Regions from separate parts of the Acetobacter sp. DmW_125128 genome, predicted to be linked through region 2. Evidence: riboswitches for the same ligand, from Rfam matches in the RefSeq annotation. Region 2 holds a riboswitch; each other region holds the start of a gene.
What was found. Region 2 has a riboswitch for cobalamin ahead of FKW19_RS10625 (Rieske 2Fe-2S domain-containing protein). Riboswitches for the same ligand answer to the same signal wherever they lie in the genome.

Region 1: it holds a riboswitch for cobalamin, as region 2 does, so the genes downstream of both, FKW19_RS02450 (DUF1636 domain-containing protein) here and FKW19_RS10625 (Rieske 2Fe-2S domain-containing protein) in region 2, are expected to answer to the same signal.
Region 3: it holds a riboswitch for cobalamin, as region 2 does, so the genes downstream of both, FKW19_RS02360 (DUF2147 domain-containing protein) here and FKW19_RS10625 (Rieske 2Fe-2S domain-containing protein) in region 2, are expected to answer to the same signal.

Annotation. Positions count from the first base shown of each region.
Region 1 covers NZ_VHOP01000006.1:33,496-38,156, forward strand. Annotated here, with positions in the region: gene cobW (cobalamin biosynthesis protein CobW) at 1-1,043, opposite strand, end outside; gene FKW19_RS02450 (DUF1636 domain-containing protein) at 1,040-1,468, opposite strand; cobalamin riboswitch at 1,651-1,885, opposite strand; gene FKW19_RS02455 (MarR family winged helix-turn-helix transcriptional regulator) at 2,092-2,559, shown strand; gene FKW19_RS02460 (FUSC family protein) at 2,549-4,661, shown strand, end outside.
Region 2 covers NZ_VHOP01000034.1:78,463-83,123, forward strand. Annotated here, with positions in the region: gene FKW19_RS10615 (hypothetical protein) at 1-242, opposite strand, end outside; gene FKW19_RS10620 (hypothetical protein) at 270-671, opposite strand; gene FKW19_RS10625 (Rieske 2Fe-2S domain-containing protein) at 668-1,762, opposite strand; cobalamin riboswitch at 2,089-2,321, opposite strand; gene FKW19_RS15965 (hypothetical protein) at 2,305-2,433, shown strand; gene FKW19_RS10630 (DUF1852 domain-containing protein) at 2,679-3,662, shown strand; gene FKW19_RS10635 (methionine synthase) at 3,690-4,661, shown strand, end outside.
Region 3 covers NZ_VHOP01000006.1:12,260-16,920, forward strand. Annotated here, with positions in the region: gene FKW19_RS02355 (carbohydrate porin) at 1-704, shown strand, start outside; cobalamin riboswitch at 783-1,022, shown strand; gene FKW19_RS02360 (DUF2147 domain-containing protein) at 1,063-1,527, shown strand; gene FKW19_RS02365 (sorbitol dehydrogenase family protein) at 1,640-2,311, shown strand; gene FKW19_RS02370 (GMC family oxidoreductase) at 2,333-3,970, shown strand; gene FKW19_RS02375 (cytochrome c) at 3,963-4,661, shown strand, end outside.

The DNA.
Region 1 (4,661 bases), on a different contig from region 2:
ACCAAGGTGCCGCCAAGAGCCTTGGCTATGGATGCAGCATCCAGCCCCTTTTGCCCGATCACGACAATGCGGCCTTCTCGTTTTTCGTTAGCGGAAAGAGGACGATCAAATTCGTGCCGGAAACGCACCCCCACACCCTGCACAGCCAAACGCATAGCCTTGCCTGCTACCGCTGCAAAACCTTTCATGCGCAGTACATCATAACGGCGCGCCGTATCCTGCAAGAGCGTTAAAAACTGCTCGACGCTGTGCTGCTCAGGCACGCGCACGACAAAACTTTCAAAGTCATCATGTTCGTGTTCGCCATCCTCTGCATCATGATGAGAAGGACGCGCAGCCAAGTCTGCTTCTGCCGCTGCCCCAATCCCAAGCAATATGGCTGGATCCACCTTGCCTTCTGTGGCACGCACAATCTGAACTGGGCGTGGTGCCGTGTGGCGGATTTCATCTTCAACACGTGTCAGCGCATCTGCATCCAGCAGATCTGTCTTGTTCAACACCACAAGATCTGCGGCATTAATCTGATCTTCAAAAACTTCTGCTAATGGGTTGTCATGATCCAAGGAAGGATCTGCCGCACGCTGCTGGGCAATAGCTTCAGGATCATCTGCAAAACGGCCTGCTGCCACTGCTGGTGCATCTACTACCGTTATCACGCCATCAACTGTCATGCGGTTACGCACTGTTGGCCAACCAAAAGCCTTGAGCAATGGTTTAGGCAGTGCCAAACCAGATGTTTCAATAACCACATGTTCCGGTGGATCAGCCCGATCTAGCAGAGCTTCCATGGTTGGCAGAAAATCATCTGCTACCGTGCAGCACAAGCAACCGTTGGTCAGCTCTACAATGTCATCTTCCTTGCAGCCTTCCACTCCGCATCCGCGCAGGATTTCCCCATCAATGCCAAGGGAACCAAATTCGTTCACCACCACGGCAATACGGTGCCCTGCAGCACGCTGAAGCAGATTACGCAAAAGGGTTGTTTTACCTGCCCCTAAAAAACCAGTGATAATGGTTACAGGCACGCGAGATGCGATTGTCATGAAGGCTCCTGTTCATCATAAAGTTGTGCGGGAACACGCCCCAACACCATATTGGAAAGAGATGCCGGACGGCGCGAAGGCATGACTGTTCCCCGCGCAGACTTTGCATAGAGTTGGGCATAAGACAGCAGATCTTCTGCTTTTTCTGTACCCAGATGTCCTAATAACCATGTCCAACGCTCTGGCATAGCAATGGCTGCAGTGCATCCGCGATCGCAGGCTGCCAAACACTGAACCTGACGCAGCAGAACGGGAGCTTCCTGCCCAGTAGCTTCTGCTTCCTGCACCAAGGCCTGTAAACGTGCATATAGCTGGGCACCCGGCGGTTGATCCATAGCAGGCCCACCGCGCCGACACGTGACACACACATGCAAAACAGGACGATTCTGAGGTGATTTTTGAGAAGAATCGGGAGCTTCGGCCATGCTGTATCCCTGAAATAACCGCCATTCTCAAAGAACAGCCGCTTGACGGGGTGCAGACACCCGGCGCCTCTACCTCAGAGATAAGCAGAGGAAATATACCCTATGGTACATCTATGCCTGCCGGGCACCCCGCCAGCAGCAACGCCAGAACTTAATAATAACTAAGGCCCACCAACATGCTTACGCATACTGGCACCAATGGCAGGTTTCCTGGCTTGTACCCACATATACCCCAGCCTATAGGCCAGAACATAAAACGGCGCTCCCTACCTTCCCAGCCTGCATGCAGACCAGTGGTTGAGGCCCGAAAGCCCTTACGGAACACCATGGGTCACTTACAGTTGCGGGGGCAGCGACGGCCTTGCACCGTTCTTCCCTTTTCATCCCGTAAAGGACACCATTAGCCGGTGCACAATGCGCATAAGCGGCCTTTGCTTTCAACCCGCAGTTTTTATGACCTCACAACTTTAAGCTCTACCATCCGAAACAGGATTGAGGTTTCACGCTAATGTTCCTGTGCTTTGTAGCTTTATTTCCATTATTGACGCGCAAAACAGCTATGTTATATTCGTATGAATATACTTTATATATCAAATATTCTTTAGCTAACTAATGAGGATTCCATGACTTCTCCACGCGTTCTGCCCACACTGGATGAAACGCGTTTTTCAGACATGGCGCTTACCTTCCGTATTATGCGGTTAGCCACAGTCTGGCGCACGCAACTGGACAGGGCCTTGCGCCCCCATGGCATGACATTAGCCAGTATGCGCCCGATGGCTTATTTGATGATGATGCCCGATGGAGCCACGCAAAGTGATCTTGCAGCCGCCATGAACGTGGATTGTTCTGCACTGGTGCGTATTCTGGATTTGTTGGAAAAACAAAAGCTGATCACACGCCAACAGGATATGCAGGACCGGCGCGCCAAAAAGCTTGTGCTCACACCTGCAGGGCAAGAAAGATGTGTGCTGTTTCACACTATTTCTGCACAGCTTGAACAGACTGTCCGCCAGAACCTCACAGAAGACCAAGTGCGTAGCTTAATTCATGATCTTTCCTGCATGCTGGAAACACATCATGAACGCTAGATCCGAGCAAAGCAGTAACACACTATCTTCCTTTAACGCTGTGTTCTCCCGCTGCTTACCTGCCCTTTTTTCTGATGAAGCCCAGTGGAATGCCTTTAAGGCTACCGCAGGCTATTCTGCCCGCGTCTTTTTATGCATTGGCATTGCCGTTTTTCTGGCGTTCATGTTCCAGCTTCACTCTCCCCTCAGTGCAGCCACAACTGTTCTTATTGTGGCAAATCCAACTGTAGGGGCTATGGTTTCCAAAAGCGTATGGCGTGTTATCGGCACAGTTATTGGTGCCGTTATCAGCATTGGCATTATGGCTATATTTGTACAGTCCCCTGTTCTGTATTTTGCGGCTCTTTCTGTTTTTGTCGGAATAGCCTGCATGGTCGCCACATTCCTGCGCTTTTTTCGCGCCTATGCTGCTGTATTAACCGGTTATACAATTGTTATTATTGCCGCACCTGCTTTTGCGGACCCAGACAATATTTTTCTTTCTGCAATGGGGCGACTTTCTGCCGTAGTAACCGGTGTGGTGGTAACGGCTTGTGTATTTATGGTAACAAGCCCCCGTAAACCCAGTGCGGTGATGGAAAAACTGGGCAACGCCTTTCGTGACACCATTCTCCACGCAAAAAACTTTCATGCACAGGAAGGTATTTCTTCTCACCCAGAAGAAAATACGGAAAAAGAAAACAATCCTTCCGAAATAACAGATACTACAACCACAGGCACAGCATTCCGTAGCCTGCCGCAACCTCTTTATGATAGCCGCAGCCGCCTTCTGGCGGGTATGGCAGGATTAACACCAGCCATAGAATTTGCCGCAGCAGATGACCCCGACATGCAGGCCCGTATTTCCAACCTGCGCTTGGCACTTAACCGTTTAACCGGGCTTATTGTCAGCTATCATCCTTATTGGCTCAATCTCTCTTTGGTAGATGCGCAATCACGCCCTGTGCATCAGTATGTTGCCGAAACATTAGAGCAGATTCTGCACCTTACAGAACAACCCGGCTGGCTGGAAAACCCCGCCCCGGTTTCTGCCTGCCTGCATGAATGCCTGAAAAATCTGGAACAACTTTCACGCAACAATCCGGCACCCAGTTTGCTGGCCACATTGGATAATACGCGTGATATTTTGGTACAGATAGATCTTGCCCTATACGATCTTACAAGCCTGCGCCGCGATCGTGAATCTTCCCACACACGCCAATATCTGGAATGGCCTGTAGCCTTGCGCAATGGTGTGCGCGGCATGTTCATTGCACTTCTGGCTGGCATGCTGTGGTATGTGTTCCACTGGAGCGCAGGCCCTATGCTGATTGTGTATGTAGTCGCCGCATCAAGCCTGCTTTCAACAGCTCCCTCCGCCGGTAAAGCAAGCCCCATGATGGCAACAGGCACCATGTTGGCTGTGCCTATGGGTTTTTTATGCCATTCCCTGTTTCTGCCTCGTATAGATGGCTACCCGCTTTTATGGCTAACTCTCTGCCTGTTTCTACTACCTGGTGTATGGTTGCAATTTCACCCGCGCTACAGCATTGGTGCATTTGGATATGCAGTGTTTTTCACCATGCTGCTCTCTATTAACAACCCTATTATTTATAATGATCTCGCACTCACCAATAACTGGATAACCATGGTAGCAGCCTGCATACTTCTGGTGCTGGTTTTCCGGGTTATTCTGCCGCCAGACCATCGGTTGGATGCTGCGCGGCTGGTTTCTTCCCTTACGCGCAGCCTGCAACAACTCGCTCTTTCCCACAGTAACAAGCCCGTGCAATGGATTGCATGGGAAGGTCTCCAACTTCAAAAAATCACGCGGCTGATGATGCGTCTTTCCTTTATTCCTTCCGGAATAGACCGGCAGGGCTATACAGATGCGGCCTTTGCAACACTTTCTCTAGGTCGGCTAATTTTACGCCTGCGCTGGAATGCAGAACATACCAAGCTTGATGCGCAAGCCCACGCTGCTCTTGAAAATGCATTAAAAGCCTTTGCCCTATTGCGGCATACCCCACTGGCTACGGCAGATGCTCTGGAGCAGGCTGCTGCAATTCTCCATACAACCGCCACAGATCAGAATGGTGCCTCCCTTATGCGGGATAGAACCA
Region 2 (4,661 bases):
CTTCGTCCTCGACTGGTAAGACGAGCGGCAGCACTGCCCCAGCGTACGGAAAATCCGGCTGCGACATATCCCATCAATATCAATGATCCGCGAATGGCACCGCGATCCGCTATGGGGATGCCATACTCGCCGCTTATCGGTAGAGAGAGAATAAAACGGCACTGTTCTTTTGTGAGATCTTTTGCCGCCAGATAGGGCCTGCCTGCCCCATTCTGGGTGGGGAAATCTATGACATTACTCATGGATCTGTCTCTTCAGGTTCACACTGTTCAAGAAATCATAAATTCAACTTGCACACGACAATACAGATCCATCGCAGCTTTCTGTGCACCAATCAGATTCTGAACCGCTATATAGGTTTGCACGTAACTTGCTTCCGGCACGTGCGCTGGCCTGTCAGTCAGCGCCATCGCCATTTCTATCGCTGTATCGAGAAGCGGCCTGAAATGTGCTTCCAGATAGTCACCACGTATCTGATGGTCTGTTGGTAGATTGGAAACAGTCATCTGGAAAAGATCATAGCCATTCTGCTGCAATTGTTCTTCTTCAGGTAAAGCTGCATCTGTCCCCAGCAAAGAAATGACACAGGTTCGATCAGGTGCCAGAAAAATGATCTTTTCCAGCAAAGGATGAAAAGCATGGGAAGGTGGCGCGATAAAAGGCAATCTCATGGGACCGTCTTTTCTACACTCTCTGGCGCCTGACCACATCGCCTGAGCAGATCACGAAGTTGATTGATAACCGGGAAGACTTCCCGATTGTGATCTCCACCGAGGTCTTTCCATGCAGCCTGTTCCAGCTCGACAATCTCGCGATCTTCAAAGAAGACGCGCTCCGTGAATGCGACCAGTATTGGCCAGGCAAGATCCAGTAAAAAAGGCACTTTCAGTCGTTTGATCGACAACAGACCGAAAACACGGTTGGTCAACTCCTCACGATCCTGCGGCACATAAGAGATCCATAACTCCATCACGGGTTCCTCAATCCCTTGCGTTTCAATACGCAGGATCTGGTAAGGATATTGTGTCCTGATGGTCATGACATCCCGGTAGGCAAAATCCCGACCATCACGGCGTCTCTGGCCGTAGATCAGCGCCTCGCTCAAAGGCTGTTTGCCGCCGGTTCGTGCAAAGGTGTAGCGGGCCTCCACAAAATCCTCTCCGTGATCCATTCCGAGGAACCGAGGCTTCATTTTCCCGACCAACCGACTGTGCAGAACCTGATGATTCATATCCATCAGGTTTTCATGCATGAAACTGTAATGACAGTTCACCACCTGCCCGAAGCGCCGCGTGCGATAGCGCCTGTCTCTCACCCTTGGAAAATCAGGAAGCGCGGTCGTCGCCGCAAGAGACTGGTCTCCCATGAAAACAAAAATAAGCCCATCTTTTTCGCGGCAGGCCCAACTTTTGAGACGCAGACATTGCGCTTCGGCTGAAACATTCGGCGAAACACATTGGCCGTCCCGGTTATATCTCAGACCATGAGCAACGCAGCTTATCAGGTCACCATGGACGTTTCCTTTGCCAAGCAGAACCTGCCGATGGGCGCACAGGCCATCCAGAGCATAAGGAATGCCGCTTTTGGGGCGCACGACGACGATATGCTGCCCTGCAAACCGGACATCGATTGCCTTTTCCCGTCCCAATTCACGGGACCATGCGACAGGATACCAGAAGTTCGGATTGGTTCTGACACGTCTTAAATCAATCTGTACCGCGCACGCTGAATGATCTGAAATTTGGTGAAGTTCGTTTTCCATTGCCTCGGCTTTTCAACTGGCTCAGCGCAAAGGAAACAATACAACCCCTCGTCATGGAGCATCGTGTCGTCTCTCACATTTTGTCTGAGCAAGTGTACCCGTTATCAATTATCGGACAGAATGCATGATTGTCCGGTGACTGACTCTGAAGTGTCTAACGGATCAATGCTGTTTGCAGCACAAAAGCGTCATTCGTATATCGGCCAGAAATGATGGGGTAAGTCCCCCTGACCTGAAAAGAGTCCATCGCCTGATTCATCAGGAGTGACCGAGGCATGAGGCAGACAGGCATATATTCTCTCCTCCCTTCGGTCATCCCGCCCGACGGTTGGTGGCTGAGCAATGGCAGGTCTCCTGGCTCACGGATCATGGCCAACTGGTTCCAACCTTCCCGTTCCTATGAGAACAGTGGTTCACGTTCAAAGTGAACGAACCAGCGGCATACCGCCTACAGTTGCGGGAGCAGCCTCCGACTTTGCTTCCGGCCGATTGTCTGACCAGAACATAACGGAGTTCCCTATTAACCCGCTCGCGCGGGACCATTGAAGCGTTTGCTCCTGCACCATGCCGCCAAACGCATCCCACGTGCAAGCTGGAACATTCTGGAGCTGCGAAAGGCAGATATCAGTTTTTCGCATGTAGACCGAGACCGGATTGAGCTGATGTCCTGAAAACAAACATTACGCCAATCAGTTTCTGACTGCGTCTTTTCCCGAAGCAATGCAGCCACATTAGTCCATGAACAATATTGATGTATTGATGAAATCAAATCATTTCTGCTCACGGGTTCGTTCAGGCATAAAGCTACCATGACGATGACCACCACCGCCTAAAAAACTCAGAAGACAAACTTGGGGACGCCATGCCCCCGTGCCCGCATTCTGGTTTACGGTGGAAATAGGGATGCAGAACAACAATGATTCAGGATTCGACATTCAGTATCCATCGGCTTCGTTTCGATGAAAACTATCATCCTTCCGACAGAACCCGCCTTACGACCAATTTTGCCAATCTGGCGAGAGGGAAAAGCCGTCAGGAAAACCTGCGCAATGTCCTGCGGATGATAGACAACCGGTTCAATGATCTGGCGCATTGGGATAATGCCAACAGAGATCGTTACACTCTTGAACTTGAAATCGTTTCTGTGGAGATGGATCTCGCCTTTGCAGGCAAAAGCGGCAGCTTTCCTCTGATCGAAGTCCTCTACACAACAATTGTTGATAAAAACGCCAACAAACGGATAGAGGGCCTCGCCGGAAACAGTTTTTCCTCGTACGTGCGGGATTACGACTTCAGCGTGTTGTTACCGGCTTACAATAAAGAAAAAGCCAAATTCAGTGTTCCCCATAATTATGGGAACCTACATGGAAATCTCTTTAAAAGCGTTATGAACTCGTCTGCTTACAAGCAGAATTTTAAAAAATTACCGGTTATCTGCCTCAGTGTCTCGACCAATCGCACCTATCATCGAACGGAAAATCAGCATCCTGTTCTCGGCGTTGAGTATGAACAGCGTGAATTTTCTCTGACAGACCAGTATTTTAAAAAAATGGGAATGCAAGTTCGTTATTTCATGCCGCGCAATAGTGCTGCGCCACTGGCCTTCTATTTTTTTGGCGATCTGCTGTCTGACTACTCTGCTCTTGAACTGATCAGCACCATCAGCGTGATGGAATCTTTTCAGAAAATTTACCGTCCTGAAATTTACAATGCCAATTCTGCTGCGGCTGACTGTTATCAACCGAGCCTAAAACATCAGGACTATTCCAACACCCGCATTGTCTACGATCGGGAGGAGCGTACACAACTGGCGATCTCACAGGGACACTATACGGACGAGCATTTCATCAAGCCATATCACGACATTCTCGAAAAATGGTCTGCCGGTTACGTCGCCTGATCCATCAGAAATACAAGGTTACCTCTCATGAAAACACTCCTCCCCACCTCAACGGCTGGCAGCCTGCCGAAACCCTCATGGCTCGCACAGCCTGAGACACTCTGGTCCCCCTGGAAATTGCAGGGGGAAGAGCTGGTCGAAGGTAAGCAGGATGCGCTTCGCCTGACGCTGGACGATCAGAACCGTGCTGGCATTGATATCGTCAGTGACGGCGAGCAGACGCGTCAGCATTTCGTCACGACCTTTATTGAGCATCTCAGTGGTGTCGATTTCGAGAACCGTCAGACAGTCAAAATTCGCAACCGCTACGATGCGAGCGTACCATCCGTTGTCGGCGCCGTAGCGCGTGAAAAACCGGTTTTTGTCGAGGATGCAAAGTTTTTACGCACCCTGACAAAGAAACCTATCAAATGGGCGCTCCCCGGCCCCATGACGATGATCGACACGCTCTATGATGGCCACTACAAAAGCCGTGAAAAACTCGCTTGGGAATTTGCCAAAATTCTCAATCAGGAAGCAAAAGAACTGGAAGCGGCTGGTGTCGACATCATCCAGTTCGATGAACCCGCCTTCAATGTTTTCTTTGATGAGGTCAATGACTGGGGCATTGCCACATTAGAGAAAGCTATTGAAGGGCTGAAGTGCGAGACAGCAGTTCATATCTGTTATGGTTACGGCATCAAAGCCAATATCGATTGGAAAAATGCTCTTGGGGAAGAGTGGCGTCAGTATGAAGAGATCTTTCCCAAACTGCAAAAATCCAATATCGATCTGATTTCATTGGAATGTCAGAACTCCCGCGTTCCAATGGATCTGATCGAACTCATTCGTGGAAAAAAGGTCATGGTTGGCGCCATTGACGTGGCCACCAAAACCATTGAGACGCCTGAAAAAGTCGCCGATATTCTGCGAAAAGCACTTCAGTTTGTTGATGCTGACAAGCTTTACCCCTGCACCAATTGCGGTATGGCACCGTTACCGCGTGATGTAGCGCGTGGA
Region 3 (4,661 bases), on a different contig from region 2:
CACATGATCTTATCCTGCGCACTGGTATTTATCGCATAGGCCCCAAAGCACGTGACAATACAGGTTGGGCATGGGGCGATGAGCCTTATACAGGTATTCAAACTCCCATTGAGTTAACGTGGGAACCGTTTTTTGGCACGCGCAAGCTTCCGGGCCATTACAAAATCGGTTTTGGGCATGACACGTCTCCTTACCCCGATATGGTTGGCACCATTCCCGCTGCTTTTGCGGGCTCTGTGCATCCGCACAAACTCAAACCGCGTGATACATTTTATATAGAGGCAGACCAGATGGTGTATCGCAGCCATGGCGAACATCAGATGGCTGGCGGATATGTGCTAGCTGGCTTCATTCATAACACGCCAAGTAACTCCACATTCTCAAACGAGTTCTACGCAGGGGCTTCCCTTTTGGGTATTATCCCCCACCGGCCTTTGGATCGTCTGGGCGTCATGTATTCCTATTACCAACTCAGCCCACGCTTGGCCTATGGGCAACGTATGCAGGAAGCTGCGGGCGTTCCCCTTGGCCCCTATATCAATGGGCCACAAACACATTCTGCAATTCTGGAAGCATATTACGGCATTCCTGTCACACCGGGCTTGGTTATTACATCCGAGTTTGAGTACATGATGCGCCCCGGAGAAACCTCGGTTATTCCCAATGCTATTCTGGCAGGGCTTAAGGTTATTGCTGCCCTGTAAGGCAAAGCGAGGCGCAAAAACATCTCACCTGCCTTGCTTTTCTCATACTGGCACCAAACCTGCTTATTGCTAGAATATATATTCGAACAGATGGATGGTGCTGCGCAAGCGGCTTGAAAGGGAATGCCGTGTACGGATTTCTGCCTTAAATTGAAGCAGAATCTTTATAGTCGGCAGCTGCTCCCGCAACTGTAAGGGGAGGTTTGACCTGCTGCCGGTCACGGCTAGCCACTGGCCGATAAACACGGCTGGGAAGGTAAAAGGTCTAACATACCATATCCCCAAGCCAGGAGACCTGCCTCCATCAGGCACATCATACCGGGCGGGATGAACCGGCAGCGGCAAAACAGGCAGTAACATGCATAAACATGCCTTTAGCTCATTTTTAACAGCACTGCTTCTTGCATGGAGCAATATACCCTCCAACGCTCATGCAGAAAGCGCCTCCACACCAGCCATAACCGGACAATGGATTACGGAAGACGGTAAAGGCGTATTCAATATCCACACCTGTGGCGATAAAATGTGTGGGAACCTTGTAGGGTTAAACCTAACGCAAGATGAAGAAGCTTCTGGCCGTAGAAAAACAGAATGTAACCTTCAGATGCTCAAAGGCTTCCATCCCATGGAAGACCGGCATGACCACTGGAAAGGTCATATCTTTGATCCTCAGAGCAAAAATACTTACGATGCCATTATATGGATAGCGGACGATGGTGCCCTGAAACTGCATGGTTTTTTAGGTTTGGAGCTCTTTGGTAGAACAGATACCTGGCAGCCATTTCATGGCCGTATAGGCAACAACTGCCACATTAACCCCTAAGCATACCTGCTTCAACGAAGCATGAAATAACCTATTATTCCATTACAACAGCTTGCAAGCTCAGGCCGTCCCTATAAAACTACCCGTAATTTTGAACTCGATATTCTCCGCAATGTTTCATTCTGACAAGGCGGAGCCCGGTTTTGTAGGGAGAATCCGAAGAATGAGACAAACGCACGAGGGGCAGCCTGTGGCGGAGTGGTGTTCATCTCCTAACGCCATGCGCCTGAATAAACTGTTGCGCATGTCCCGTCGGGATGTGCTTTTAGGTGGTATTGGTCTTTCTGTTGCAGGCACAACAGGTGCGGCGCTTGCTAATACCGCGCCTACTACACCAAACACTGAAGACCTCTCTCACTTTATGCAGATATCCCAGCGACTGACAGATAGAGATACGCTAAACCCCCAGATTGGTGCGGCCCTATATGCCAATATCGTGCATGCCAATGCCGATCGACAGGATAAACTTAACGCCCTGCATACTCTACTAGAGCGAGAAAAATTTACGACGGCATCTGCCTTTGCTCATGCAGCAGAAAAATCTGATCCCAAACTTAAAAATGTCATCCACGAAATTCTAACCGGCTGGTACCGAGGTATTGCGGATGGCAAAGTGGTGGTTTACCGCTCCGCCCTGATGTTCGACATCACCAAGGATGCCGTTTACCCCAAAACCTATGCAACAGGCGGCCCATTCTACTGGACAAGCAAGCCACCAGAAGTTGCACGCCCAAAAGGGCACCCTGCACTTTCTGCTTCCGCCCTTGTTATCGAACCGACCTGATCTTACGGGATACCCCGCTTTATGCCCTCCGAAGAAAATCTTTCAGCCGACGTTGTGATCGTAGGATCAGGCGTTGCAGGTAGTTCTATTGCCAACGAACTGGCGCGCGCCGGTATTTCCGTCATTGTGCTGGAAGCTGGCCCACGTGTTGACCGCCAGCATTTTGTAGAAAACTTCCGCAATCTGGAAAACAAACCCTCTTATCAGGGGCCATTCCCGGCTGTACCTTGGGCACGGCATCCGCCTGATCAGCAAACCCCTAACGAGTATCTGCATACCTCCGGCCCAAATGCCGAAGCCTATCAGCAGGTTTACTTACGTATGATGGGCGGTACCACATGGCACTGGGCTGGGTGCGCATGGCGTTACCTACCATCAGACTTTGAACTCAAAACACGTTACGGTCAGGGCCGCGATTGGGCCTTGACTTACGATGATCTGGAACCCTTTTACTATCAGGCAGAAGTCATGATGGGGGTTTGCGGGCCAGATCCTGCGGTAGAAGATCTTGGGTCTCCTCGCAGGCAGCCATATCCTATGGATGCACTGCCCATTTCCTACGCTGCACAACAATTCCGCAAACTGATTCAGGAAAAAACGCCGTGGCGCGTGGTGCACGAACCACAAGCACGTAACACTCGCCCGTATGATAGCCGCCCAACGTGTGAAGGGCATAATAACTGCATGCCCATCTGCCCTATTGGGGCCATGTATAACGGTAGCTATTCCGTTTACCATGCAGAAGCTGCCGGGGCTAAGTTTATCCCCAACGCTGTGGTGTATAAGATTGAGCGAGACAGCGCGAACAAGCGCGTAACCGCCGTGCATTACTTTGACCCCGACAAAGGGTCACACCGCGTTACGGGCAAATATTTTGTTATTGCTGCGCACTGCATTGAAACAGCTAAACTGCTGCTGCTTTCTGCTGATGAACAAAGCCCGGATGGTGTTGCCAACAGTTCCGGCCATGTAGGCCGCAACATGATGGATCATACCGGTGTACAGGTTACCTTCATCAGTGGCGATCAAGCCTTGTGGCCGGGCCGTGGGCCGCTGGAAACCAACGTGATCGACAATTTCCGTGATGGAAACTGGCGCTCAGACCGTGGGGCCTACCTTGTGCACATGGTGGATGATAACCAAGTGGATCTGGCTACCCAGTTAGCTATTTCCAAAGGGTACGTTGGCCGGGAACTGGAAGAACAGATTCGTTACCTAGCTTCACACACTGTGCGGCTGTTCAGCCATAACGAAGCTCTGCCAGATCCCAACAACCGTCTGACACTCAGCAAAGATCATAAGGACATTCTGGGGATTCCGCACCCAGAAGTGTACTATAAGCTGCCCGAATACACTGTGCGCAGTTGTGAACACACACGCTATGTTTTCCGCGACCTAATCAAACTGATGCACGGTACGGATGAACAGTGGACTCCGGGCTACTTCCCGCAGGATCATCCCGCAGGCAGCACCATTATGGGCGCAGATCCCAAGGATTCCGTGGTGGATGGCCATTGCCGAACGCATGATCATGACAATCTGTTTATTGCCAGTTCCTCGGTTTTCTCAACCGTTGGCACCGGCAACATCACCTTGACTGTAGCTGCCTTGGCGCTACGTGTTGCCGATACGCTGAAAAAAGAACTTGCTCATGCCTGATTTTTCCAAAACCTTGCGCACCCTTCTTTCGGCAGGCACGGTGCTTGGTGTTTGCGCTCTTACCCAGCCACCTGTCCATGCAGAAGATGCAGCCCCGGATCAGGCTGTTCTGGATCGTGGTGCTTATATTGCCACTGCATCAGATTGTATTGCCTGTCACACCAAGCCCGGTTCGCAGCCATTTGCTGGTGGCCTAAAAATTGCAACACCTATGGGTGATGTAATTTCCACCAACATTACGCCAGATCCAGAGCGCGGCATTGGCAAATACACAGAGCAAGACTTTGAACAAGCCGTACGCCATGGCGTACGCAAAGATGGCGCTTACCTGTACCCTGTTATGCCTTATGTTTCTTACGCAGGCATGACAGATCAGGATGTGCATGCGCTTTATATGTGGTTCATGCACAGCGTAAAACCAGTTGCCAGCACCCCGGCAGAAACAACGCTGGTGTTTCCTGCCAATATGCGCAGCGCAATGGCGGCCTGGAACTTTGTAACCACCAAGGAAGAGCCAGAAAGCGGAGATTCCAGCACATATGATCCGCTACGCCGCGGCAAGTATCTTACCAATGCGCTGGAACATTGCGGCACCTGCCATACGCCGCGTAACTTCATGCTCAGTGAAAAGCAGGACAGATATCTGGCTGGCACGTCGCTTGATGGATGGTACGCCCCCAACATCACCACC